Regions from separate parts of the Bacillus sp. URHA0034 genome, predicted to be linked through region 3. Evidence: riboswitches for the same ligand, from Rfam matches in the RefSeq annotation. Region 3 holds a riboswitch; each other region holds the start of a gene.

Region 1 (9,918 bases), 4.7 Mb from region 3:
AAGCAAGCACGACAAGAACGAAGGCTAGGAAAGCAAGGATCAAGTAATTGGAAAATGGATAAAGCGGTAATTTAAATTGGTTGACTTTTGCCAGGTCGGGTCTTGTTTTACGGTATTTTAAATGGCTGATGACCGTTATTCCCCAAATAAAGATGAAACATACAGTTGATATACTTGTAATGAGTGTAAATACTCCTTCTGGCATAACATAGTTTAAAATAACAGCAATTAAAATTACCACAGTTGAAAAGAACAAGGCATTTGAAGGTACTTTTCGTGACGTAAGTTTAGCAAATGATTCAGGTGCATTTTTATCTTTTGCAAGTGAATATACCATCCGGCTAGTACTGAAGACCGCACTGTTACAGGCTGAAGCCGCGGATGTTAGGACGACAAAATTGACAATTCCGGCAGCAGCTGCGATACCAACTGCAACGAAGACTTGGACAAATGGGCTTTTCGCCGGATTTATGGCGTTCCAAGGATAAATGCTCATGATGACTACTAGCGCACCAAGGTAGAAAAGAAACACGCGAATGGGGATATTATTGATTGCCTTCGGGATGACTTTTTCCGGATCTTTGGTCTCACCTGCTGTAAGTCCCACCAGTTCAATTCCTACAAAGGCAAAGACAACCATCTGGAAGGATAATACAAATCCATTGATTCCATTCGGGAACATTCCCCCATGTTTCCATAAATTCGTGAAAGCGGAAGGTCCGGAATTAGTAGAGAAGCCTTTAAGGATCATGAAAATACCAACTACAATCAGGGCAACAATCGCGATGACCTTGATTAAGGCAAACCAGAATTCCATTTCACCAAAAAGTTTAACAGTTGTAAGGTTCATTATTAACAAAATGACCAAGGCAATTAAACCCGGCATCCACTGTGGAACAGTAGGAATCCAATATTGAGTATAGAGACCAACGGCTGTTAAGTCTGCCATAGCAATAGAAATCCAGCAGAACCAATAGGTCCAGCCAGTAATAAAGGCTGCCATATTACCTAAATAGTCTCTTACAAAGTCAACAAAAGAATGATAGTTCAAATTGGATAAGAGAAGTTCGCCAAGTGCACGCATGATTAAAAAGCAAATGGCCCCCGTAATCATATAAGCAAATAAAATCGATGGTCCTGCTAAATGAATCGATTTTCCCGCACCAAGAAATAATCCCGTTCCTATGGCTCCACCAATAGCGATTAGTTGTACATGCCTGTTTTTTAGGCCTCTTTCCAATTTTTGTTCCTGCATTCGATTTCCCCCTTTACTTTTCAAGGATGTTTACAATTTTCGCCAATTTAAATCTATTAAATTTAAATCCTATTCATTGCAAATTAATACCCCAATAAAAGTTTAATTTAAAAAAGCGCTTACAATTTTAAAGAAAATAATACTACCAAGACCAGCATGTCCTACAGCGTTCACCCAGTGACTCATCCCTTCTTAGATTTAATAGCACAATCCTCCTTTTTTTAGTTTGTGCTATCTCTCCCAACAAAAAAAAGACAGGGGGAAAGATAGATGTTCTTCTATCTTTCCTCTGTCCTTTTACCTGAGAGTTTAACTCCTTTGGTGGCACATGGCTCTCTCCAGAGACGCGTCCTATTATGGTCCTTTTACCTGAGAGATTATTACCCATTTTATTGGGTACTTGCTCCTTCGGTGCCAAACAATACGTTTGGTCTCTCCCATAATATTCATCCGCTATCATACATTTAATTTACATACTACTCTACGGAAAGGATGATGTCAAATTAATAATCAGAATTTATTAATTATTCCAAAAAAGTATATCACTATTAGATAAACGTCACACTTTTCAACTTAAGCTTACCCTTGCTTTACATTTCATCCAAGATTCTGCCATGCTTTTTCAAAAAAATGATCCATCTCCATATATGTGGCTTATCGTCCTTGTTTGTTTTTATTATTTAAGGGCTTTACTAACTTTTAACTTCTTTCCTTTTATGGTTGCATTCTCCATAGCTTGTAACACGAGCGAGCCTTTTCCATTTAGTATATCAACATAGGACATTTGATCCTGGATCGTAATAATCCCAATATCGTCTGCAGTTACTCCAGGAATTTTCGCTATTGTTCCAACAAAATCTACCGCTCGAAGCTTCTTCTTTTTTCCACCGCTAAAATATAGTTTCATGATATCTTGGTTAATTCTTGCCGTTTTATTATTTCTTACGACTCGCCGTCCGCTTATTTTTTCGTCGAAAGCAGCCTGGTTACCAGCCACTTCATGTGGATTTGGTGCATCCATTATTGGAATCTCAAAGCCAATATACCGTTCTATAGCTTTAACGAATTTTCCTTCATAAGGTGTCACAAACATAATCGCTTTTCCTTCATTACCGGCGCGACCGGTTCGGCCTGTCCGGTGGACATAACTTTCTTTTTCCATCGGAACATCGTAGTTGATAACAAGTGTCACATTATCAATATCAATTCCTCGTGCAGCTACGTCGGTGGCCACTAAATAACGGAAATTCCCCATTTTGAAACCATCCATTACAGCAAACCGATCTTGTTGTTCTAATCCGCCATGGAGTCTTTCACACGAATAATTGGATTTTTCCAATTCGGTATAAACCGTATCGACGTGTTCTTTTGTTCGGCAAAAAATAAGACAGCTGTCTGGATTTTCAACGACGGTAAGGCTTTTCAAGAGTGAAATTTTTTCATCTTCCTTCACTTCGATTAGACGATGTTCTATTGTATCCGTCGTAATCCCACTAGCCTCAATCTCGACATGAATAGGATTTTTCATATACTTATGGCAGAGATTTTCCACATCTTTCGGTAAAGTTGCCGAAAATACCATTGTTACTCTGTTTAAAGGAAGTTTATTGATAATTTCTTCTACTTCATCGATAAAACCCATATTAAGCATTTCATCCGCTTCATCTATTACTAGATACTTGATTTTATCTAAAACCAGGGTCTCTCTTTCAATATGATCGATCACACGGCCTGGGGTACCAACAACTATATGCGTTTTTTGTTTCAATTCTTCTTTTTGTTTCGTAAAAGGTTCTTTTCCGTAAACGGCCATCGCTTTGATCCGTTTAAACCTTCCAATATTCGTCATGTCTTCGCGAACCTGAACAGCCAGCTCTCTCGTTGGTGTCAGGATTAAGGCCTGTGGCAATTTTTCTTCCCATTCAATCATTTCGCATATTGGAATTCCAAAGGACGCAGTCTTGCCGCTTCCTGTTTGCGATTTGACGACAAGATCTTGATTTTCCAATGCTAATGGTATGACTTTACTCTGAACCTCTGTCGGAGCTTCATATTTTAATACCTGTAAAGATCTTCTTATTTCACCGCTTAACTTATAATCCTCAAATTTTGTTTCACTCATGTATTAACCTCGTTTTTTTGTATTATCCGGCTTACCAATAGGATTTCTCTCAAAGAAATATCATATGCATAATCTGAATATGGTTCATTATACTTGAAACTTCCGTGGGCATAAACGTTTCTTTTAATGTTTTGCTTTGTTAGGTGTCTTTTCCCTTTAAGGAATGTCTGGGTTGATACCGTTTAGCTTCCTTTGCCTTCGTATAATAATGGGCATATTCCGAAAACATTTCTCAAAAGCCGATTACCTTTTTGTATCTTGTCTTTATATCTCTGATTAAAGGAAAGCCCAGTTCCTCTGAGTACCTTTTTCTGGCAATATGTTTTATCATTATTACAATAAGATTTAAATAACATTTACAAAGAAAATCACCGGAGGAGAAAATTATGTCTAAACCAACCAAAAGCCGCTATCTTTTTATTACTGCCGTTGCTTTGGGAACGTTGCTGAACCCCTTGAATTCTTCGATGATTGCCGTCGCGCTTTCCCGTATCCAAAATCAATTTTCTCTTTCATTTACCGATGCATCATGGCTTATCTCCACTTATTATCTTGCCAGTGGTATCGGTCAGCCGGTAATGGGAAAACTCGGCGATGCGTTTGGACTAAAGAAAATGTATTTAATTGGGCTGATTATGATTGCAGCAGCATCAATTGCCGCTCCCTTTTCTCCTAGTTTTGGTTGGCTGATTGCGATCAGGATCATCCAGGCAATCGGAAGTTCAGCGCTTTTCCCGGCAGGAATGGGAATCATCCGCAAATCAATCACGGAAAACCAAGCGCAGGCACTGGGTGTCCTTTCGATTTTTTCATCCGTATCAGCTGCATTCGGTCCTTCCATCGGTGGATTTCTCACACACTACTGGGATTGGCAAGCGATCTTTTTGGTCAACTTTCCATTCATTTTGGCAGCCTTTTTTCTAGGGCTATTTATTCTTCCCAAAGATAGTAGAGATAGAAGCCGGAAAGTCACCATCGATTATATTGGAATCCTTCTATTTACTTTGTCTATTTTAAGTTTGTTATTGTTTTTGCTGTCATGGGAAACCGGTGTTAACTGGGTTGAACTTTTGGTAAGCATGGTTTTTATTTTCGTTTTTTATACATACGAAAGCAAACAAACCCAGCCATTTATTAATGTACTAACTCTTAAAGAAAACCTGAATATGAGTTTTGTGTATGTACAATTTATCCTGGTCAATATAATTTTCTATTCAATTTTCTTCGGGGTGCCGCTCTATTTGCAAAATGTTCGCCATTTCGATTCCAAGACTACCGGTCTTATCATGCTATCCATTGCGGGTTTTGGCATTATCGTCTCGCCATTGGCTGGTCGATGGATTGACAATCGGGGTTCGAAACCTGCTTTAATCGCAGGGACATCCTGCATGATTGCAGGTTCTTTGCTTCTTCTTACCATCCACGGTTCATCGTCCGCGGCATGGATATTCTTTTCTTTATCGGTCCTTGGATTAAGCAACGGCTTCAACAATCTTGGTTTGCAGACGGCCCTTTACACGTTTATTCCTCCTGCCGAAACAGGTACTGCTTCGGGGCTTTTTATGACATCTCGTTACATTGGGACGATTTTTTCTTCTAGTTTACTGGGGATCCTATTCGGGAAGCAATTTACCACCAGCCATTTCCATGTAATGGCCATCATCTGTGTAATCATCGGAATCTTGATTATGCTGTTGACAATTCGGATGCCTCAGTCATTGAAACAGAGTCAATAGCAAAAGGGACACCGAATCGTGTCCCTTTGTTATAATTGATATTCAATAATAGTAGCACTAGATGTTAAAATTCCACTGTATTTATTAGGATAAACTAACTCGTTAAAAAGAATGATTTGTATGATGTACTTTTAAATGATTCCACTTTTAATTCCAATTCTATTTTAATGCAATCCAAATATATTGCCACAGTGATTAATCACTCTATTATTTTTTCCATCAACAGATAGTACCAATCTATAAAGTTCTTTTAAAATAATTCCGCCGAAGAATCAGGAATTGGAAACAGTTCTGATAACCTTTTTATTTTTCCATCGACATCTTTAAATACAATGTGATCACGATTGAATTTACGGGGGCTATCAATTCCACAAGCGGCAGCTAAGGCAAACAAACCTTGACGAACATTAATGATGTAGTTCATGACTCTCCATTTCTTTTCCTCTGGTACAAGGGCTTCTTGATATTTTTGATCAGTGGTCGTTACGCCTGTAGGGCATTTACCCGTATGGCATTGAAGAGCCATGATACAGCCGTTAGCAATCATAAATCCTCGTGCAGAGTTCACCGCATCTGCACCAATCGCAAGGGCAATAGCAATTTTATCGGCTGAAATTAACTTTCCTGATGCAAAAATTTTCAGCTTATTTCTCAGACCAAACTGATAGGCCTTATCAACAACCGCAATTAAAGCGGGATATAAGGGAAGCCCCATAGTATCTGCCATTGATTTGTAAGTGGCGCCTGTTCCACCTTCTCCGCCATCAACCGTAATAAAGTCCGGATAAATCCGAAGCTTATTCATGGTCTCGAAAAATTCGTCCAAGTTGGATGGATGTCCAACGACAATTTTGATTCCGACAGGTTTTCCACCTTCATCTTGCAGCATTTTGATAAATTGCAACGTTTCGAGCGAATTATGCAAAAATGGAAAGCGATTTGGTGAATTAATGGTTTTCCCCACTGGAACCTTACGAATGTTTGCTACCTTCGTTGTAACCTTCGATCCCTCCAGATGTCCGCCACGGATTTTTGCCCCCTGGCCGAACTTAAGCTCAAACGCTTTTATATTCGGTTCCTGGGCTTTAAACTTAAATTCATCTATGGAAAAATTCCCTTCGTCATCGCGGAAGCCAAATATTCCAGGACCAATTTGAGCGACCACATCTACACCACTTTCTAAATGCTCTGGTGCAACTGCGCCCTCGCCCGTATTAATCCATGAACCACCGGCCATACGGCTGCCATGACCTGTTGAAAGGATATAGTTTTCGCCGACTGCTCCGTAAGATGTGGCAGAGGCTCCAAATGGACCGCGAAGTCTCCATGGAACTTTCCGATTACCGCCAACGATGATTGTCTCTTCTTCATGGTAAAGCCAACGTGTTGTTTGGTCCTTTTCTAGCTGTTCGTGACGAGTAAACAATCCTTCATGATCAATTTTATATTTCATAGAGTGGACATTTTCTTGATTGTCAACCCTTAACTCTTCATTTAATAAGGGAAACAAACCATTTGCAATATAAAAACCTTGCTTATCAAAGTCACGTTTGGAACCGAAACTTAAAAGATCACTTCGATATTTGGCAGAAAAAACAATCCCTAAAAAATCTGTTCGTGAAAATGGTTTTCCACTATTGTCATCATCAAACCAATATTGCCTGAATTCCGGGCCAATCTTTTCTAATAAGTACCGCATCCATCCCAAATAAGGATGTGCTCTGATAATCGAATGCTGTGGTTTCCTTGCTAAAATATTTAACCACAAAAGTAAGGCAATGGGCCCTATAATAAACACAATCAATAGAAAGATAAAAATAGTCCATACCATCTAACAATCCCTCCTTTTCTAACTAATATTGAAACAATATATCCGTAATTCTGATGCTGGGCGGTTATTTTTTCATTACTATCATGTTTATTTAAAACTCCCCTTTATGTTGCATGATACAATTGATAATTTGTTCCTTTCATACGAAAAACGACCACAAGCTCCTTATCAAGCTTGTGGTCGTTTTTCGGTTGTTCTTTATTTGATTAATGCTTTATAAAATTCGAGCTTGTGTATTCTTTACTGACAAAGAAATGATACAATGCCCCATGAAGGTTGGCATCATTATGAAACTTACAAGCAACTACTTTAGGATTGGCTGTATGCAAAGGGTTGACCCTTTTTATTTCTTTAATTGCCCATTGAATTCTTTCAAGCAGAATTGGCTGAACACTAATTCCTCCACCAATTGCAAAAACTTCCGGATCTAATATATAGTTTAGATTTAGTATTTGTGCGGCTAAGTAAATGCAATATTCATTGAAAATCGTATTGGCTTCTAAATCGTTGTTCTTGATATATTTAAATACCGTTTCTCCATCTGTTGGATCTTCAAGTTTCTTTATTTCGGCAATCCTTCGCACCATATCAACAGCAGAACAAACCAACCCAAAATATTCTGCTTTCCTTGTATTTGGATTGATTTGATTCATTATATAACTTACTTCACCTGCAGATAATTGAACCCCGCGGTGAACCTTTCCATCAATAATGATTCCACCTCCTACTGCACTTCCAAGTACGAGTACCACCGAATTTTTAGCATCTTTCACACTTCCAAGCCATAATTCGGCTAATGCTGCACACTTTGCATCATTTTCGATAGTTACATCTTTACCATATCTCTTTTCAATGTTATTTTTCAAATTTACTTCATGTAAAAAGGGGAAGGAACCACCATAATAAATGGTTCCGGTATCCACATCAATTGTTCCTGGGCAACTGATTGCAATTCCCTTTATATCAATTAAGTCATACCCCTCAATAATAGAAAATATCACTTTCTCAAAATCATTTAAATTTGTCCTAGGAGTTGGCTGTTTGCCATTGCTTACAATATTTGCCGCTGCATCCATTAATGAATATTTAACAAACGTTCCTCCTATATCTATTACCAAATACATAATAAATCTCCTCTAATTTTCCCATAAGTATGGTTTAATCTGGCAACAGTCGTTAGTTTTCGTAACCATATTAACCAAATAACAAACTTAATATTAAGGCCTTAGTCCTTATAGTTAAAATCAGGTATGACTGTCCAGCGTCTTCTCAGCTCGTGTGCTACGGACTTAGGTTTACGATCACGTGTAAAGATACCTTTTTTATTTCCCTGAACACGGATAATTCCTTGGCTAGTTGCAAAATCAGCAAAGTTCCATACCTGCTCGCCAACAAACTGATTAAATTCATCAAACACTTCGTGGTTTGCTCTATAGAATTCTACTTGATATTCTTCAGTAAACATAACCGGCTCAACATCGTGCAATCCTGCAACGGTATCAGCACCATATTCGGTCATCATGAACGGTTTGTTAGGGCATCGTTTTAGCCAGCCATTAAATTCGGTGCGAAGCTTTTCTTTAGCTGATACTAAATCACCGCCATCAACATACCAGCCGTAGTAACGGTTAAAGGTAAGAATATCCAATAGTTCCGCAACTTGATCCTTTTCAGGTGAAGATTCAATTTGAGTAACAATAGTAATAGGACGTTTTTGCGGATCCAGATCTTTTGCCAGTTCGATTAGAGGCTTAAAATATTCATATGCCCCCTCTTCCTCCGAGGCAGGTTCATTGGCGATATTCCACATAACAACAGAGGGGTGGTTCTTGTCGCGTTCGATTAATTCCTTGATAACCTGTTGATGATGTTCGAATGTTTTAAGCTCCTTCCAAGTACTTCGAAGTTCTCCACCGTTATACATCACCATCATGTTCAAGTGCAATCCTACTGCTGGAACTTCATCAATGACGACAAACCCTTCACGGTCAGCAAGACGCATGATTTCTTCCGAATACGGATAATGGGCCGTACGGAACGAGTTTGCCCCAGTCCATTTCATTAGGTTGAAATCCATAACATTTGCTGCTTCATCAAACCCTCTTCCATGAATAGGCGAATCTTCATGCTTGCCAAATCCTTTGAAATAAAAAGGCTTATTATTAATAAAGAACTTGCCCTCTTTTATCTCTACTGTCCTAACACCAAATGGCTGTTCATAAACATCAACGATTTCACCATGCTTTACCAACTCTACCCGAAGTGTATACAAGTAGGCATTTAGCGGCTCCCACAGCTTTACGTTTGGGATTCTAATTGTCTCGGAGACTCCTTCAGCCTCTCCAACGATAACACCTAAATCATTTACAGCTTTTACTTTTACTTGTGCCGAACCTACTATATCAATAGAATAATGAACCTTCCCATCTAATGAAGTTACAACCGTTACATCCTTAACATAAGTAGTCGGTGTTGTATAAATTTTCACGGGGCGATGTAACCCAGCGTAGTTGAAAAAATCGAAATTAGGCTGGTTGCGAATAACCTTTCCAACGCCAGGAATATTTTTTTCCGTTACAAAGCCAACCGGTAAGGTTGTTTCATCCACAATATTATTGACTGCAACAGTTAATCGATTTTTCCCCTTTTGCAAAAAGTTATTAATTTCTGCCTCAAATGGCAAATAACCACCTTTATGCTCGACAACGAGTTCTCCATTTACATATACCTTTGCAAAATGTGTGGCAGATCCAAATCGCAGAAACACTCGTTCAGCGGTAAGAATATTCGGTAGTGTAAGTTCTCGTTCATACCAAACCCAACCAACATGGTCACGTATACTTGCATTCACTCCAATTTCATTGAAAGATCCAGGAACTGCCATACTTCTTGTATCGTTTAATTTGGCCTTTTGCCAATTTTCTTGAATTCCAATTCCTGGGTCCAGCTTAAAATTCCAAATCCCGTTTAAATC
Region 2 (9,918 bases), 4.1 Mb from region 3:
ATAGATGATAAATTCTCCATCTTAATTCGCATTTCACCTTCAGAACTTGATTGACCAAAAATATCAATAAGATGGTCTTCAATATTGCCAAATTCCAGTTTTGTTAAAATATCATCTAATTCACCGATGACCTTTTCAAAAAGGTGGATTTTTTCATAAAGCAGCTTCAGAATATGTTCTTCAACTGTGCCCTTGATTGCAAAATTATAAATCATGACATCCTTTTCCTGGCCAAGACGGTGGATCCGTCCAATCCGCTGTTCAAGCCGCATTGGATTCCAGGGTAAATCAAAATTAATAATGTGGTTGCAGAACTGTAGATTGATCCCTTCTCCTCCAGCCTCAGTAGCAATTAGGACTTGTGCATGTTTCTGGAACAATTCCCGCATCCAGTCTTTCTTGCCGCGTTTGAAACCACCACGGAAAGGAACCGAGCTGATTCCGTGCTGCTTTAAATACCATTGCAAATACATCTGAGTTGCACGATATTCAGTAAAAATGATCACCTTATCATTTACCTTCTGGATTATTTCAAGCGCTTTTTCTGCCTTTGAATTTTGCTGGACAGCCTCAACCTTTTTAATTAAAAATTGGATTTGGTCCTCAAAAGCAGGTGTTGGATCCTCTTTCTTTTGCAGCATGTTTTTTAGCGTATAGAAAACAGCCTCACGGCTTGAACAAGCCTCACGCTGTAAGGTCATCACCGAAAAAGCACTTGTTTGAGCCCAATCCCCTTCATTTTTGAGAACCGATATAGAATCATAAAGATCCTTCTCAGCAGGGGAGAATTCAATCGGAATGGTTTCAACCTGTCTTTTTGTCCATTCGATACCAGTGTCGGCACGGCGATTCCGAATCATGACCTTGTTCACTAATTCTTTTAAATGCTCATCATCATTTAACGAACGGGCATCCCGTTTATATTTTTCATAAAAGGCGGTTTCACTGCCCAGGTGCCCAGGCTTTAGAAGGGAAACAAGATTAAAGATTTCTTCGATTCGGTTTTGGATAGGTGTGGCCGTTAATAACAAACAAAATTTCTTTTTAAGGTTTTGGACAAATTCGTAGTTTTTCGTTTTGTTATTTTTTAGTTTATGGGCCTCATCAATGATAATGAGGTCATAGTCCTGCTTGTAAATAATGTCCCGGTGAGGATCTCGTTTGGCCGTATCAATCGAAGAAACCACGACGTCGCATTGTTCCCAGACATAGCTTTTCCTTTGCGTAATAGCGGGAATAAAAAATTTGCTATTGAGCTCAATGGCCCATTGGGTAACCAAAGAAGCCGGGACCAGTATTAACACCTTTTTTACTAAGCCGCGGATCATATATTCTTTTAGAATTAATCCTGCTTCAATTGTTTTTCCTAGTCCTACTTCATCAGCAAGAATGGCTTTACCATTCATGTTTTCAATCACCTGTTTTGCTGTTTCAAGCTGATGTGGCAGAGGTGTTAAATTAGGAAGATGATTTGGAGCTTGCAAGCCTTCAAACTCAGGGATAACCAAATGCTTTTCCACATCGATTGCTAGTTTAAAAAGCTCCCAATTGCCCCACGGACCATCGTTGTCTATTCTATGTAAAAAATCATCCTGCCAAGAGGAATCAAATTCAATTTCAACTGACATCATTACAGCTCCTTTTCATACAGTGTTGTGTCACGTCTTTTTGCCAATCAAAAGGGATAATGGTGTTTTAATTTTCTATAAATTTATTGCCCAATGTTATAGTTTAATGATAGGATGATAATAGCTTAGAATGTTTTAAATATTTTAATAAAGTAATTTATTTTTTAAGTATAATTAGTATTACCAAATAAAAAATTATTATAATGCGGATGACAGCAAGGGGAGAGACTACGGGACGTAGCGCCGAAGGAGCAAGCAGAAATGTGAATCTCTCAGGCAAAAGAACTCTTGTTCGACGCAGCTCTGGAGAGCGCTGCAATATTAGCAGCCACCCACGGGGAAAACCGCTTTAGGTAAACTTTCTGGTGCAAGGACAGAGACCTTCTTATATTCATAGGGAGGTCTCTGTCCTTTTTTATGTTAAAAAACCTGGTTCATAAATAAGGGGGATTAATGGATGACTGAATTACAACGTACTCCGCTGTTTGAAGTGTATAAAGAATACGGAGGGAAGACCATCGATTTTGGAGGGTGGGAACTGCCGGTCCAATTTTCCAGCATTAAGGAAGAACATGAAGCGGTCCGTACTAAAGCAGGTCTGTTTGATGTCTCTCATATGGGTGAAGTAGAAGTTAAAGGGAAAGATAGTTTACCATTTTTACAAAAAATGATGACTAATGATATTTCAAAAATTAAAAATGGCGGTGCTCAATACACGGCGATGTGTTATGAAAATGGCGGAACCGTCGATGATTTACTTATTTATAAAATGGAGGACGATCATTATTTACTGGTCGTTAATGCTTCCAATATTGAAAAGGACTATAAATGGCTTATGGACCATCTAGAAGGAGAGGTCATCCTTGATAACTTATCCGACAAGACAGCCCAGCTTGCCCTTCAAGGACCGCTTGCCGAAAAAGTTCTGCAAAAGCTCGCTGGACATACAGACTTAAGTCAAATTGGCTTCTTCAAATTTCAGCAAGAGGTCATTTTAAACGATAAAAAGGCACTGGTATCCAGAACAGGATATACCGGTGAAGACGGATTTGAGGTTTACTGTGATGCTGTCGATGCTGTTGACCTTTGGAATGCCATTCTAAAGGCAGGAGAACAAGACGGAGTTCTTCCATGCGGATTAGGGGCACGTGATACCCTGCGTTTTGAATCTGTCCTAGCACTCTATGGACAAGAGCTATCCCCCGAAATTACTCCCTTAGAAGCGGGAATTGCTTTTGCTGTGAAGTTAAATAAGGAAGCTGACTTCATCGGGAAGGAAGCGTTAAAAAAGCAGAAGGAGACTGGTATAACTAGGAAATTAATCGGGATCGAGATGATTGACCGTGGCATTCCACGCCATGGATACCCTGTTTATAAAGGCGAAGAACGTATCGGTGAAGTAACTACAGGAACACAGTCGCCAACTTTGAAGCGAAATATTGGTCTTGCGCTTATTAAAACCGAATATGCCGATTTAGAATCCAAGGTTGAAGTTGAAATTCGCGGCAAACGATTAAAAGCATCAGTTGTTCCAACACCTTTTTATAAAAGAGAAAAGTAAAAACACGAGGGGAGCAAGGATATGAAACACCGCTATTTACCGATGACTGAACAAGATAAGAAGGCAATGCTCGAAACGATTGGCGTTTCTTCAATAGATGAACTGTTTAGCGATATCCCTGAAAAAGTAAGATTTAAGGGTGAGTATAACATTAAAGCGGCAAAGTCTGAGACTGCACTTATGAAAGAACTATTTAAATTAGCAGACCAAAATGCTGACCTCAAACGGAATGTGTCGTTTTTAGGTGCAGGTGTTTATGATCACTATATGCCTGTAATTGTGGACCATGTCATTTCCCGTTCTGAATTTTATACAGCTTATACACCATACCAGCCTGAAATTTCTCAAGGTGAACTTCAAGCTATATTTGAATTTCAAACGATGATTTGTGAGCTAACCGGTATGGATGTTGCCAATTCCTCCATGTATGATGGGGGCACCGCTCTTGCCGAGGCTGCTATGCTTAGTGCAGGTCATACTAAACGGAAAAAAATTGTTGTTTCTGGCGCCGTTCACCCAGAGTATCGCGAGGTTCTGAAAACATATGCAAAAGGACAGTATCTTGAAGTAGTAGAAGCCCCTATTATAGAGGGAGTAACAGATCTTGATTCCTTAAAGAATTTAGTAGACGAGGAAGTTGCAGCGGTCATCGTCCAATACCCAAACTTTTTTGGACGTTTAGAGTCGTTAAAAGAAGTGGAGGAAATTATTCATGCCCATAAAGGGATGTTCGTTGTGAATAGCAATCCCCTCTCATTAGGTGTATTAACACCACCTGGCAAGTTTGGGGCAGATATTGTCATTGGTGATGCACAGCCATTTGGGATTCCAACAGCATTTGGAGGTCCGCACTGCGGCTATTTTGCAGTTACCAGCAAATTAATGAGGAAGGTCCCGGGCCGTCTAGTCGGACAGACTATTGATGACCAAGGACGGCGCGGGTTTGTTTTAACACTTCAAGCTCGTGAACAGCATATCCGCCGTGAAAAGGCGACTTCAAACATTTGCTCAAACCAAGCTCTTAACGCCCTTGCCGCGTCTGTCGCAATGACAGCATTAGGTAAAAAGGGTGTTCGTGAAATGGCAGCAGCAAATCTGCAAAAAGCACATTATGCCAAGAATGCGTTTAAAGAGGCAGGGTTTAAAGTGGCTTATGATGGCTTTTCCTTTAACGAATTTGTTGTAAAATTAAACAAACCGGTTAAAGAAGTCAATCAAGCATTGTTACAAAAAGGAATTATCGGAGGCTATGATTTAGGACGTGACTATTCACAACTGTCTAACCATATGTTGATTGCTGTAACGGAACAAAGAACAAAGGATGAAATTGATACTTTTGTGAAAGAATTGGGGGATTTGCATGCATAACCAAGACCAAGCACTCATTTTTGAACGTAGTACTCCTGGCCGAATCGGTTACAGCCTCCCGGAAATGGATATACCGGAATTAGAGGTGAGCAGCCTGCTTCCAGAAGGGTACCTTCGTGAAGAAGAGCCGGAACTTCCAGAGGTTTCTGAGCTTGATATTATGCGTCACTATACAGCTCTTTCAAAAAGAAATCATGGCTTGGATTCGGGTTTTTACCCACTTGGCTCATGTACAATGAAATATAATCCAAAAATCAATGAAAATGTTGCCAGATTCAATGGCTTCGCACATGTTCATCCACTGCAGGATGAGAGTTCCGTTCAAGGGGCGCTTGCGCTTTTATACGACCTTCAGCAGCATTTAATTGAAATAACAGGTATGGACGAAGTCACCTTACAATCTGCAGCGGGTGCCCACGGCGAATGGACTGGATTAATGCTCATCCGAGCGTACCATGAATCAAATGGTGATACAAAACGGACCAAAGTAATCGTTCCGGATTCTGCCCATGGTACAAATCCTGCTTCAGCAACGATAGCTGGTTTTGAAACTATCACGGTGAAATCAACGGATAAAGGTCTTGTTGATCTCGATGATTTAAGACGTGTTGTTGGTGAGGACACCGCTGCTCTTATGTTAACCAATCCGAATACACTTGGTTTATTTGAAGAACAAATTCTTGAAATGGCTGACATTGTTCATGGTGCAGGAGGAAAACTGTATTATGACGGTGCAAACCTAAACGCTGTTTTATCAAAAGCTAGACCAGGCGATATGGGATTTGACGTTGTCCATTTAAACCTTCATAAAACCTTTACAGGTCCACACGGCGGCGGAGGCCCTGGTTCAGGTCCTGTTGGGGTGAAAGCTGATTTAATGCCGTTCTTGCCAAAACCAATTATTACAAAACAAAGAGATGAATATATACTAGACTACGACCGACCGCAATCGATTGGACGTGTTAAGCCGTTCTACGGAAACTTTGGTATAAATGTTCGGGCCTATACGTATATTCGTTCCATGGGTCCCGATGGATTAAAAGCGGTAACCGAGTATGCAGTCCTAAACGCCAACTACATGATGAGAAGACTTGCAGAATACTATGACCTGCCTTTTGATAAACATTGTAAGCATGAATTTGTGCTAAGCGGTAAACGCCAAAAAAAATTAGGTGTGCGGACACTCGATATTGCCAAACGTCTGCTTGATTTTGGCTATCATCCACCAACGATTTACTTCCCGTTAAATGTGGAAGAATGTATTATGATTGAGCCGACAGAAACAGAATCAAAGGAAACACTTGATTCTTTCATTGAGACTATGATTCAAATTGCCAAAGAGGCCGAAGAAAATCCTGAGATTGTCCAAGAGGCACCGCATACAACGGTTGTCGGCCGACTAGACGAAACACTAGCAGCACGTAAACCCGTTTTAAAATATCAGAAGGCTTAAGTAAACGTAAGGTCAGATTCCTGGAAATCTGACCTTTGTTATGTTTGAAAATAAAATAAGGTCCCGGAAGTGTTCCGGAACCTTGTGTTTTATTATTTTTTTGCTTTTACTTTGCCTGTCCATTTTTTAAATCCGCCTTGAAGCTGAGTTAAATCTTTGTAACCTCTACGATGTAAGAATTGTGCTGCACGTGCACTGCGCATACCGCTTTGGCAGTATAAAAATACCGGCATATCTGGGCGGATTTCTTTCATGCGCATTTTCATTTGTGACATTGGAATATTGCGTGCTCCTAAAATATGGCCGCCTTCAAACTCGTTTGGTTCACGAACATCTATTAGTTGTGCCTTGCGATATCCTGCACGGAATTCTTCTTCTGTTGCCGTTTTAACAATCCTCTTTTGATAGAAATAGTTAAAAAGGGAGTAGATAATAACGGCTAAAATAATAATTAATAAAGAATAGAGTGAATTCAACTTCTTTTGCTCCTTTCAAGCTTTACTGCACTAGTATTTATTATATAAGTCATTCCATTAAAGATAAAGATGTAAAAGAAAAACTTTTTTTAATGCCTAATAAAATTATACCAGAAACATCTCATTTTGAATTCCTATCAGATTTTGGTAGACTAAAATTTGTAATTATTTTAGTTAAATGAGGTTTTAACATGAAAAAAGAAACTTGGCGTTTTATAGATTCCGGTAATGGCTCACCATCCTATAATATGGCTTTGGATGAGGCTTTGCTTGATTGGCATAGTGAAGGTAAGTTTCCTCCGGTCATACGCTTCTATGGCTGGAATCCACCGACCTTGTCAGTTGGCTATTTCCAGAAGGTAGAGAAAGAAATTGATATGGATGCTGTCAAAGAGCATCACTTAGGGTTTGTTAGAAGACCGACAGGCGGTCGAGGTGTTCTCCATGAGCATGAGCTTACTTATAGTGTCATTGTATCTGAAGATCATCCGGAGATGCCTAAGACTGTTACGGAGGCTTATCGTGTAATTTCGGAAGGGATTTTAAAAGGTTTCCATCATTTAGGTCTGGAGGCTTATTTTGCGGTTCCGAAAACAGCTGAAGAAAGAGATGCATTAAAAAACCCCCGCTCTGCTGTTTGTTTTGATGCCCCAAGCTGGTATGAATTAGTGGTTGAAGGCAGAAAAGTGGTAGGCAGTGCACAAACAAGACAAAAAGGCGTTATTCTGCAGCATGGATCGATTCTTCTGGATTTGAATGAGGATAAGTTATTTAGCTTATTTAAATACCCTAATGATCGAGTGAAGGAACGGATGAAAAAGGCGTTTAAGGATAAGGCAGTTGCCATTAACGCCATTAGTCCCCGCAGAATATCACTTGAAGAAGCGAAAGAGGCTTTTTATGAAGGTTTTGCTGAAGGTCTAAATATTGAATTGGAACCCTACCAATTAACCGAAGACGAACTTGCTTATGTTAATAAGATTGCAAAAGAGCGTTATGAAAGTGATGAATGGAATTTTAAAAGGTGAGCTAAGGAGCGGCGCATGCCGCTTTTTCTTTTTGTTATTACTTTTTAAATAAAGAGGCAAGCCTCGAAATTTGTTAAATTATCCTGTTATTTGACGAAATTCGGCTAAAATCTTTTCTTTTCTTTTAATTCTAGTTTTTTTTGAGTTTGACAAATTAATTGTGATTTGCTGGGTATACAATATATAGTAGTGTCGAAAATATTTTCGGTACTATATGTTGATTTATAGGGTGTAACGTGTTAACTTAAATTTATTAAGACAACTAGATATAGCGTTACAACTAGAATCTAGCAGAATATAGTGATTTTTTTAAAAGGAGTTGTTCTCATGTCTGTAGTTTTTAGACAAAAAATGAATATTGATTTTGAAAGGTTGAATGAGGATATCCGCTTATTCCCCCAAGTACACCCGGTTACCCCAGATATGAAAATAACTCATAAAGGTGTATCAAGATTGGTTATGCTCGACCGTTATACCTTTAAAGACACAGCAAAAATTACCCTAACAACTGGCGACTTTGTTGTTTTAACGATTAAAGAGGATCCGAAATTTCCAGCCCGCGGCTTAGGTACGGTCTTGGAGATTGATTGGGAAAAGAAAAAGGCAAAAGTATTGGTTGAAGAGGAATTTAGGGGAGTGCTTGATGATCCTGAGGAATCTTCAACAGGAACGATTATCAGATCTTTAGATGTGATTGAGAAGCCGTTGGAGCTCTTTTATGAGCAAATTGCTAAGCGGAATGCTACTGGTCTTGCAGCGGTTGAAACAACGGAAGAGAAGCGCCTTGAGTGGACAGAGAGGTTTTATCAAGAGTTAGTAAACTTAAACTTTATTCCTGCCGGCCGGGTTCTTTACGGTGCAGGGGCGAATACGGATGTAACGTATTTTAACTGTTATGTCATGCCGTTTGTTGCAGACTCTCGTGAAGGCATCTCCGACCATCGTAAACAGGTTATGGAAATCATGAGCCGAGGCGGCGGTGTTGGAACGAATGGTTCAACGTTACGACCTAGAAATACATTGGCAAGAGGTGTAAATGGAAAATCCTCTGGTTCGGTTTCTTGGCTAGATGATATTGCGAAACTGACTCATCTTGTTGAACAAGGTGGATCAAGACGCGGTGCACAAATGATTATGCTTGCGGACTGGCATCCAGACATTATTGAATTTATTATTTCAAAAATGCAGAATCCTAGAATTCTACGATTCTTAATTGAAAATACAAACGATGAAACGATCAAAAAACATGCGAAAGATAAACTTAAATTTACACCATTAACTCTTCAGGAAACGGCAATGTACCAAGGTATTGTCAACTATAAAAGCATTCCCGGGTTTGGTGGTTTTGATGAAAATATTATTGCACATGCAGAGGAAAAGCTGTTAACTGGCGGGAATTATACCGTTCATAACTCAGAATTCCTAACTGGTGCAAATATTTCAGTGTGTTTAACAAAGGAATTTATGGAAGCTGTTGAAAACGATGGTGAATATGAACTTCGATTCCCTTATGTAGAGCACTATAATGAAGAAGAAATGAAAATTTATAATGAAGAATGGCACAAAGTTGGCGACGTTCGTGAGTGGGAAAAACTTGGACACAAAGTTCGTGTTTATAAGAAAATTAAGGCAAAAGAACTTTGGAATTTAATTAACATTTGCGCTACCTATTCAGCAGAACCAGGTATATTCTTTATTGATAATGCCAACGACATGACAAATGCAAAAGCATATGGACAACAAGTTGTCGCAACAAATCCGTGTGGTAAAGTGGCTTAGTTTGCCTCACGTTAAAAATTGCGGAATTAAGCGGGAACTCTGAGATTGAGAATCCGAACCGAAGGCTGAAGGTAAAAATTCAGTCAGGGGCAACGCATACGAAGTGATCCTGCCACAGGCAGACTATAATCTTCGCACGAGGCCGCAACATTACTTATTGTAATGAAAAGATATGCTGAACTAACGGGAAATCAACCGTTAGAACTAGTGGATAAAAAGCCGCTAGGATAACAAATGGAACAACCACTTGCACCATTTTCAGTCTGTAACCTTGCTGCAGTAAACCTTGCTGAAATGGCAAATAAAGAATCTAAAACAGTCGATTTTGAAAAACTTAAACAAACAGTAGCTACTGGTGTACGAATGCAGGATAACGTTATTAATGCTACACCATACTTCCTTGAAGAAAATAAAAAGCAGGCTCTTGGTGAACGACGCGTAGGTCTTGGAGTCATGGGATTACATGATCTGTTAATCTACTGTGAAACAGAATACGGTTCTCCTGAAGGTAATGAACTAGTGGACCAAGTATTTGAAACAATTGCAACTACAGCGTATAGAACCTCTGTAGAACTTGCAACAGAGAAGGGAAGTTTCCCGTTCTTAACTAGCGAAACACCTGAAG
Region 3 (9,918 bases):
CAAAACTGAGCGGCTTAGAAAATGAATGACCTTATAGTCCAAGGGCTTTTCTCGTATTTGGTCCTACCACGCCATCTACTTGCAGGTGATTAGTTCTTTGGAAGTTTCGGACTGCGCTATCGGTGTTTGCCCCAAAGATGCCATCATACCCTTTGGTGTTGTAGCCTAGTGCTGTGAGTTTTTTCTGAAGCGTTACAACAGCTGGCCCGCGACTACCTTTTTTTAGGGTTTCCCCGATTGTAGTAACAGGGACAGAAGGTGTACCTTTCCCGCTTTTCAATCCATTTGCCACTGCGATTGCGTCGAAGGAGCTTTTGGATGTTGTAATGACAACCGGTGTATTAACTGGCACCTGATTGAATAGCCACTCTACTTCATTATCATACATTCGGACACAGCCGCTGCTCACATATCCTCCAATAGAACTTGGGTTATTGTTCCCATGAATCCCGTAGGTTGTTCCCCATGTTCCACGGGCATTTAAACCCATCCAGCGGTTACCTAGTGGATTGCGCGGGTCTCCTCCTGGAATGTGACCTTTGTAGTATGGACGGTTAACAATTTTGTTAACAATTTTGAATTTGCCTTCTGGTGTTAGTGAACTACTTCTTCCTGTTCCTACTTTGAATTGTTTTTTCAAGACGCCGTTTTCATAGTAAGCCAGCTGGTTGTTTGCTTTGTTAATGATAATAAACTTGTTGACGGTAGCGGCCGAACTAGAAGGTACACCAAAACATAAGCTAAACAACATAAGAAAAGCCAAACTAACAAAGATTAACCATTTTCTTTGCAAATTGATCCCCCCATCACCCATTAAATTGACTAATCCGTGTATTTTATGTTTGCTGGCATATCCACATTACAAATTTGTTAGTAATATAACAATCTAGTTTTCTGTGTTACGCCAACATTTCCATATTATTAATATTTCTACATATTTTACCTTTTCTCCTTTATAACGAACAAAAAAATATCCTTTTTTTATTTTGAAAGGCAGGTTTTGATTAACTGCCCCTTCCTTTTTACATATTGCTACATACTTAATCGGAGTTACTTTCCCCTTTTTAATTAAGTGCTTTTTAGTACAGAAATAATAAATCAATAGATTTAAATAACCACAAAAAAACTAACCCACTATTATGTATGGGTTAGTTCTTTCAGATTAGTTAATAATCGTTATGCCGAAACTCTAATATTCTTATCCTTTTTTCTATTAAACGAATACAAGATAAATAAAAGAATAAACCATATTGGTGTTAAAAATAAAGCAGTACGAGTAGCTTCAGCAAATAGCATGACAATTAGAATGAAAGCAAATAAGGCTAAGACCGCATAATTAATAAACGGTGTAAATGGTGCTTTAAAGGTCGATTTTTTTCGAAGATCTGGCCGTAGTTTCCGATACCGTATATGACAAACTAAGATAATCCCCCAAACCCAAATAAAGCAAATCGCACTTATCGTTGTCACGATACCAAAAGCTTGTTCAGGAATTACCTTGCTTAAAAGGGCTCCGCTTGATAGAACAAGTGCTGAAACAAATAAAGCATTACTTGGTACATGATTTTTATTTAATTTTGCAAATTGGGATGGACCTTGGGCTTTAGAGCTTAAATTAAATAAGATTCGGCTGGTTGAAAACAAACCACTGTTGCAGGCCGATGCTGCAGATGTTAAGACAACAAAATTAATAATTCCTGCCGCAATCGGAATTCCTACTAAACTAAATGTCTTTACAAAAGGGCTGTTTTCTGCATTCAATTGTGTCCAAGGATTGATACATAAAAGGATAAACAGTGCTCCCACATAGAAAAATAGAATTCTTAACGGAATTTTATTGATCGCTGACGGGATATTTTTTTGAGGATTTGATGTTTCCGATGCTGATACACCCACCAATTCAACCCCTACATAGGCAAATACCACCATTTGAAAAGAAAGTAAGAAACCTGACACACCATGTGGGAATAGTCCGCCATATTCCCAAATATTTTTTACTGAAACGGCAGCCACATCTGTTTTAAACCCTATGACTAATAAAATAACTCCTATCCCGATTAAAGCAAGAATCGTAATGACTTTAATTAAAGCAAACCAAAATTCTAATTCGCCAAATAGTTTCACTGTTAATAAATTCAAACCTAATAATAGTACTAGGCAGACGATGGCTGGAACCCATTGCGGTATATTAAACCAATATTGTACATATACACCAACGGCTATAATATCCGCCATGGCTGTCATGATCCAACAAAACCAATACGTCCACCCCGTTACAAATCCGGCCCATGGTCCAATGTAGTCTTCCGCAATATCTGTAAAAGATTTATAACCTGCTTTTGATAAAAGAAGTTCTCCTAAAGCCCTCATTACAAAGAAACAGGCGATGCCGACAATTACATAGGCAAACATAATCGATGGACCAGCTAACTGTATGGCCCTGCCTGAACCTAAAAATAACCCTGTTCCAATCGTACCGCCAATCGCAATCAGTTGTACGTGTCTGTTTTTTAAATCCCTTTTTAATTCTTGTTGTGCCACTTAAAACTCCCCCTAATGGTAGTAATAGTACTTCTTGTACTTGTGAAGCAATGAACAAGAAGCAAACCAATAAAAAAGAGACTGGAATATCTCCAATCTCTCAGGGCGTAAGAATAACAAAAATTATCTATTACTCTTTTGGGATAGAATAATAAATAGTCTTCGTACTCTTCTGTCCTTTTGCCTGAGATTGTGAACCCTTCGGCGCCGCAAGTGTGCGGTCTCTCCAGAAGCTGCTCCTGCTATAGTGTGATCCATAGCAATCATAGCTTGCTAAATATGTAGTTAGTAAGTTTGAAAAAGTGAATCAATTTCAAACTATCGCTGAATAATTTATTATTTTAGTAGTATTTGTTCTAATTGTCAACATATAAAATTATCTGCTAAGAACCTTACCCGGAAGACCGGCTTTACCCACAAAAATAGATGGTGAATAACACCATCTATTTTTGATATTCTGCATATTGAGACACTTTCTTCGATGTCTTGATGAGTTCTAACCTCAAATGCATTAATCTCCTCTACTCATTTTTTTCCTCAGATGGGGCATCGAGCAAATTTAGATTCTGTGATTCTAGAACTTCAGCTCGGCTTTGACCATACAGCCCGACATAGATATGCTCAATCTCTTCGCCGGTTAGATCGCCACGCTTTAAAAGCTCCTCAGCAATTCTGTGAACAAAATCAGCGTTATCATTCACAAGCTTCTTTACTTTCGTCATTTCACTCTTTAGGAGTTCATTGATTTTGCCGCGCAGCGCTCTAAGACCATCTGTGCGCGAACCGACGGCGAGCCAGCTGAACAATTCCTCACCCATACCGACAATCCCTAGATAGGCACCGGCTAGTTCTGTTGCCTGTCTCAAGTCGGAAGTAACCCCGTTTAATTTTTTATTTAAAAACTCCTCTTCCACCGCACGTGCTGCCAAACATACTTGGATTTCCGCTAATATTTCTTTATCGGTGCGATTATATCGTTCATGCGTTGGCTTAGTAGCTGCAAGACCAAGTGCACCGCCCCTGCGGATAATCGTTACTTTCCATACTCGTGCATGAGGCTTAAGCAGGAACTGTGCGACGGCATGACCAGCCTCATGATAAGCAACATTCCTTTTTTCATCTTCACTCATGGACCTTAACGGCTGTTTAAGCCCCCATTCATAGGTCTCCATTGCGGCACGGAAATCTTCATAGCTTGTAACTTGGGCTCCGCGTTGATGGGCGATAACGACCGCTTCGTTAACGATATGCTTGATTTGTGCTGGGGAGTAGCCAATGGTATCAAGTGCTGCCCGTTCAGGGGTAATAGAAGAGTCTCTTTTCACCTTTTCAAGGTAGTATTGGAAAACGTCAATTCGGCCATCATAGTCAGGGGAATCAACCCAGAGTTTTCGGTCAAAACGGCCTGGACGGAGCAGTGCTTGGTCAAGTACATCGGGAAGGTTCGTTGCCCCAACCGTTAAGACAGCAGGCCGGTCTGCCCTTTTTTTACGAAGTCCCACCGTACGAAGGAGCTTGGAGAACCAGTTATTATCAATGTTTGGCGGATCCATCTGCAAGAGCAGTTCATTTAAAAGACCCGAACCACCCATCCCCATCATTCCGCCCATCATTCCACCGGCACCGCCTCCTGCCTGACGGCTCATACCGATTGCATCAATTTCATCTATAAAAATAATGCATGCGCCATACACTTTTGCCAGCTTTCGGGCCTTCTTATATAGCCCCATTACTTTAAGATTACCAACACCAAAAAACATATTTTGAAAACTTGGGGCCGAGGCATAAGCAAAAGGTACTTGGGCCTCATTTGCAATTACCTGGGCTAGATAGGATTTCCCAGTCCCTGGCGGTCCACATAAGAGTAAGCCACGGATAGCCTCCCCGCCCATTTCCTTGAACTCTTTTACCCCCTTTAAGAGGGTAACAATCCTCTTGGCATTTTCGACAATCTCGGGGTTACCCCGGTAATCGTCCCAAGTGGAGCCGGTTTCCCCTGGCAGGATCCAATAGGTTCTACCGCGGGCAAGGAACCAAAAAAGGGCAACAAACTGGATAATCATGAATAGCATGGCAAAGAGCAGCTGCAGTAACAAACTAACAATACTTATCACGACACCCCAAACTGTTGGCCCACTATTAAGCAAATATATACTTATAATGACCACAGCTGCGACCCAGAGGATGATTTTACGCCATTTTACCCATCGATATTTCCTCATGGCTCCACACTCCTTTCTGAATATTTAGAATATTTTTTCGTTACTAGACCGTTATAAATGTTAGGCCTCCAAATTATTTAATCTAGAATACTGATATTTATTCCTATTTCCGACTAGTCATACCTATCGAAAAAGGTAAATTTATCAGTTGAATTGACAAAGTTTGCTTTCTCCCTAGAATTAATGTAAAAAACCCTCCAATCAGCATAGGAGGGTTTCTAACAGGGATTATTTAAATTTTTTTATAATGTCTAATAAATACTTAATTGCAACAGCTAAACCGCCAACGAAAAAGAATGCTATTAAAATCCACCCAGAAGGGTCGATTGGGAACATAGAAATGAGGAAGTTCAAAGGAATAACGTAATATAATAAATCCTTCAAATATCCTAAAATAAAATCTGAAGTGAGCGTGCCTTTCCAGAATGACTTTAAAAATCCTAATAATAGATCGAGAATCATTAGTCCAAAAACGGCCCACATTGTATAAAGCATCCAATCTGATAGTATCATTTTTTCATCACCACCTTGATACATCATATGCTTGTAACAGAGGCAGGTGAGAGTACTTGGAAACTTTTGTTCACAGAATATTCATAAATTAAGGAGGGTATGAAAAAAAGGATGCCCAACGATGGACACCCTCCTATTAGTTAATTTTCTGCAAGTTTGTTAACAACTTTTTTGTCTGAAGCCTTCAACTCTTCAGGATCTTCAGCTTGTTTCGCCCGTTTAATAAAAAAGGCAAGTACTAAAGCAATAAGAGCAATCCCAACAGAAACAAGGAATGAATCGTTAATCCCTTCTAACATAGCCTTCATGGCAATTTGCTGCTTCATTTGGGCTACCATTTCCGCTGTCGGTTTTCCTGTAACATGTTTCATCGCAGAATCAGCCAGTTCAGTAGCATGTGTTTTCGTGCGGTTCGACATGATCGTAATCAAAAGAGCCGAACCAATCGCACCTGATACTTGTTGTAACGTGTTATTCATTGCGGTACCATGCGGATAATAACGTGAAGGAAGCTGATTCAATCCGTTTGTCATGACCGGCATCATGACCATCGACATACCAAACATACGTGCTGAGTAAATAAGCATTAATTCCGTATAGGTGGTTTCTAATGTTAATGTACTAAACATATAGCTTGTAAAGATGGTAATGGATAGACCGATCACTGCAAGAACTCTGCCGCCGAATTTATCGAATAATTTCCCTGTGATTGGGCTCATAATCCCCATTAAGATCGAACCAGGAAGCATCAATAACCCTGATTTTAGCGGTGTGATGCCACGAATGCTTTGCACGTATATAGGTAATAGCAGCATGGCTGAAAACATCGCCATGGCAATTACGATTGAAATAACAGATGAAAGTGCAAACATCGGATATTTATAAACTCTAAAATTCAACATTGGCTTTTCAAGTTTGTTTTGACGAAGGACAAACCATACCAAGCTGATTGCCCCAATGATAATCGTTGCATAGACTTGCGGGCTATCCCAGCCCTTATCACCGGCAGAACTGAATCCATAAAGTAATCCACCAAATCCGACACTTGATAATAATAATGAAAACTTATCAAGACGAAGATCAACCTTGCCTTTTTTATCTTTTAATAAGAAAATAGCAATGACAAGAATCAAAGCGGCAATTGGCGAAACAAGATGGAACAAAATTCTCCAGCTATTATGTTCAATTAAGTAACCGGATAGAGTTGGACCCACTGCTGGGGCAAAAATAAACACTAATCCAAATAGTCCCATTGCTCCTCCCCTTTTTTCAGGCGGGAAGCTTGTTAACATTACATTCATTAATAATGGCATCATAATCGCTGAACCTGCAGCTTGAATCATCCTAGCTGCTAATAAAAGTGGAAAAGCATGCGCGAATCCAGCAATGATCGTCCCAGCCGTAAATAGCGCCATGGCTGTAAGGAATAATCTTCTTACTGTATATTTTTGAATTAAAAATGCGGTTGCTGGTATCATGACTCCATTTACGAGCATATACGCAGTTGCCAGCCACTGGACAGTAGATGCATTTACATCTAAATCCTTCATGATGGATGGCAAAGCCACGTTCAGTAGTGTTTCATTTAACATTGAAATAAATGCCCCGATCATCAATATAGCGATAATCCCATATGGCGGGCGATCATATTTAATGGTATCTTCCATCTTAATTCCCCCTAGTAAACTAATAGTTCATTTTTTTATACCCCTTGTTTCGCATAGACAATATCATATACCGATAGTTCATTTTTTGCAATCAAAAAATCTCAAGTAAATTACTAATTTGTCTTAAACCAATAATTAAGGTACAATTATTTTTATACTAATAGTCTAATTAGAATTCAAGGTGAATGTAATGAACGAAAGAAAACAACATGTTATCAATAAAGCACATCAATTGTTTATCGATAAAGGTTTTCAAGCTACATCGATTCAAGAAATTATCGATTACAGCGGGATATCGAAGGGTACCTTCTACAATTATTTTTCCTCAAAAAATGAATTGCTAATGGCTCTTTTTACTTCCTTAAGCCATAGGATAGAGGTTGAACGAAATGAGCTCTTAATCGGACAAGATATAGCTGCTATTGAAATTTTTATCCAACAGATTGAACTGCAAATGGCCTTTAATCGCAGGAACAAGCTATTTACTCTCTTTGAAGAGGTATTCGTCTCCAATGATCCTACCTTAAAGGAATTTTTAAAACGCACTCAAATCATGCATATTCGCTGGATTTTTAATCGTTTTGTCGATATCTTCGGTGATGACAAGCGCCCTTATTTATTAGATTGTGCGATCATGTTTATGGGTTTAATGCATCATAATATCCATTTTCATTTTTTAGCAAAGGAATCTGATGCCAATATTAAACAGGTCATTCGGTATTCCGTAAGACGGATAGAAAAGATGGTCGATGAGGTAGAAAAAAGCGGTGCTCAATTATTAGAACCAGAAATATTGGAAAAGTGGCTGCCAGAGAATAATAAATCTGAACACGCATTGGAGAAAAAACTTTCTAATACTATCTTGGCCTTAAAAAAATGTTTAGGCGGCGGCGATGATCAATTTAAAAATATTGAGCTACTGGACTTTATACAAGAAGAAATTCTACATTCCAAAACACCGCGGCAATTTCTCATTAAAAGTGCTATTTCCTCTTTAAAAAATAATCAAACTAGCTCTTGTAAAAAGGATCTCCAAAAGCTAGAAAAAATGGTCGAAGATTGTTTTTCGAAAGTAGGAATTTCGTAATCCATTTTCGATCAGATTTGTATTTAATAGGTTATTAAAAGCTTGTCGGAGAGTACCACTTAAACGACAAGCTTTTTCGAGATTATTAAAATGGATTCTTCCACTCCATTAAAGTACCATAATTACACGATTCTTTATCTTGTAAATAACCTTTTACTACTTTGACAGGTGTTCTGCCTAATCCTCTTTCCTAACTGAGAACGAGTCTATCGGTTTCCCAATCGGGGTATAGATCTGTGCGTCTGTCACGCCAAGTTGTAACAGATCCCTTTTCACGCACTTTATACAGTAACTCTAAATTAAGGTCTGCTGTGACAATCATATCTTGGTTAATCTCTCCTTCTGCCATGATGCCTTGAGGAGGGAATGGAATGTCATTCGGTGTAATAACCGCTGCCTGGCCAAAATTAGCACGCATGAAATCAACCGTTGGCAGTGATCCGACTGTACCTGTTGTTACGACATATACTTGATTTTCAATCGCTCTGGCATGACTTGTATAACGAACCCGGTGAAAACCATGGCGGTCATCGGTACATGATGGACAGAAGATGACATCTGCTCCCTTTGCCTTGGCCATTCGAACGATTTCGGGAAACTCAATGTCATAGCACGTTAATAAAGCGATTTTCCCTTTATCCGTTTCAAATACTTCCAAGCTCTCTCCCGCACTCAGCCCCCACTCATTTACTTCTGTTGGTGTAATATGGAGTTTTGCCTGTTGTCCAACTCGTCCATCTGGGTAAAACAAATGGGCAACATTGTAAAGACGATCACCTTTACGGATAACATGAGTTCCAGCAATAATATGCATCCTGTATTGAAGAGCCAATTTTATAAATAAAGACTGGTACATCTCAGTAAAGTCAGGTAATTCTTGGATCGTTAAAGCTTCCCCATTAACATTGCCAATCGACAAAAGCTGAGTAGTTAAAAATTCAGGAAAAAGGATAAAATCCGCTCCAAATTCTTCTGCTGTTTTTATATAATGCTCCACTTGATTTTCAAACTCCTCAAAAGAATGAATCGTATGGAGATGATATTGAACTGCCGAAACTCTTATTTGCATAAGATCCCCCTTCTCTCGTATTGTGTTATTTATTTTATGGTAAAAACGAATTAGGACTAATTATATAAAAATAGTATAAAGAAATATAATTTAAAATATTTTTCCCCTGATGTCAATAGAAATTGAGAAGTTCTCTCTTAACACCTTTAACTAGTGAGTTCAAACAGTAGTTTAATAATAACAACATGATTCTTAACCTTTTTCAAAATAAACAAAATGAATCAAAAATAAGACGAAAATCTGTATCTTTTAAGATAAATATAGAAAAGGAACATGGAGAATTTCAGGTTATGATACCTATGTAAGCGACATCAAAATAGCAGAATAAAAGAATGAAGGGAGATTTTTCAATGAGTAAAATAAAAACATGCGTTAGTTTATACAGTTTACAAGATGAATATTTAAATAAACGCATGAGCCTGGAAGATATCTTTAAATTTATGGCAGACAACTCCGTTGAAGGAATTGAATTTTTACCCGACCAGATGATGCACAATAGCCCTCATCCTTCAGTGGAAACATTAGCAGAATGGGATCGACTAGTAAGTACCTATAAGATGAAACCAGTCATTGCAGATGTTTTCTTGAATACAAATCTTTATAAAAATAGAGAATTAACGCAAAAAGAATGCGTAGATCTATTAATTGAAGAAATTAAACTTGCAAACCGTTTAGGGATTCGATTGATTCGACTCGTATCGATGGTACCAGCTTTTGTCATTGAGCCATTATTACCATATGCGGAAAAATATAATGTTACCTTGGCGCTGGAAATACATGCAGGTTTGAGCTTTGATGTTCCAAAAACTCAAGAATTTA

What was found. A riboswitch is a leader RNA that binds a small molecule or an ion and turns the genes downstream of it on or off. The one in region 3 is predicted to bind glycine.
Region 1: another riboswitch for glycine. It lies ahead of ACZ9EE_RS27940 (amino acid permease); the one in region 3 lies ahead of ACZ9EE_RS05075 (amino acid permease).
Region 2: another riboswitch for glycine. It lies ahead of gcvT (glycine cleavage system aminomethyltransferase GcvT); the one in region 3 lies ahead of ACZ9EE_RS05075 (amino acid permease).

The regions. Positions count from the first base shown of each region.
Region 1 is NZ_JBWCDK010000002.1:5,327,366-5,337,283, reverse strand. It holds gene ACZ9EE_RS27940 (amino acid permease) at 1-1,255, opposite strand, end outside; glycine riboswitch at 1,543-1,599, opposite strand; glycine riboswitch at 1,603-1,705, opposite strand; gene ACZ9EE_RS27935 (DEAD/DEAH box helicase) at 1,932-3,377, opposite strand; gene ACZ9EE_RS27930 (MFS transporter) at 3,764-5,113, shown strand; gene ACZ9EE_RS27925 (glutamate synthase-related protein) at 5,364-6,944, opposite strand; gene ACZ9EE_RS27920 (ROK family protein) at 7,151-8,068, opposite strand; gene uidA (beta-glucuronidase) at 8,170-9,918, opposite strand, start outside.
Region 2 is NZ_JBWCDK010000002.1:4,687,810-4,697,727, forward strand. It holds gene ACZ9EE_RS24565 (DEAD/DEAH box helicase) at 1-1,628, opposite strand, end outside; glycine riboswitch at 1,838-1,926, shown strand; gene gcvT (glycine cleavage system aminomethyltransferase GcvT) at 2,086-3,189, shown strand; gene gcvPA (aminomethyl-transferring glycine dehydrogenase subunit GcvPA) at 3,211-4,557, shown strand; gene gcvPB (aminomethyl-transferring glycine dehydrogenase subunit GcvPB) at 4,550-6,010, shown strand; gene ACZ9EE_RS24585 (rhodanese-like domain-containing protein) at 6,103-6,486, opposite strand; gene ACZ9EE_RS24590 (lipoate--protein ligase family protein) at 6,678-7,514, shown strand; partial or broken gene ACZ9EE_RS24595 (vitamin B12-dependent ribonucleotide reductase) at 7,842-9,284, shown strand; partial or broken gene ACZ9EE_RS24600 (vitamin B12-dependent ribonucleotide reductase) at 9,531-9,918, shown strand, end outside.
Region 3 is NZ_JBWCDK010000002.1:578,013-587,930, forward strand. It holds gene ACZ9EE_RS05070 (L,D-transpeptidase family protein) at 32-793, opposite strand; gene ACZ9EE_RS05075 (amino acid permease) at 1,177-2,541, opposite strand; glycine riboswitch at 2,704-2,781, opposite strand; gene ACZ9EE_RS05080 (AAA family ATPase) at 3,063-4,763, opposite strand; gene ACZ9EE_RS05085 (hypothetical protein) at 4,992-5,276, opposite strand; gene ACZ9EE_RS05090 (DHA2 family efflux MFS transporter permease subunit) at 5,417-6,943, opposite strand; gene ACZ9EE_RS05095 (TetR/AcrR family transcriptional regulator) at 7,134-8,030, shown strand; partial or broken gene ACZ9EE_RS05100 (GNAT family N-acetyltransferase) at 8,116-8,208, opposite strand; gene ACZ9EE_RS05105 (carbon-nitrogen hydrolase family protein) at 8,221-9,099, opposite strand; gene ACZ9EE_RS05110 (sugar phosphate isomerase/epimerase family protein) at 9,450-9,918, shown strand, end outside.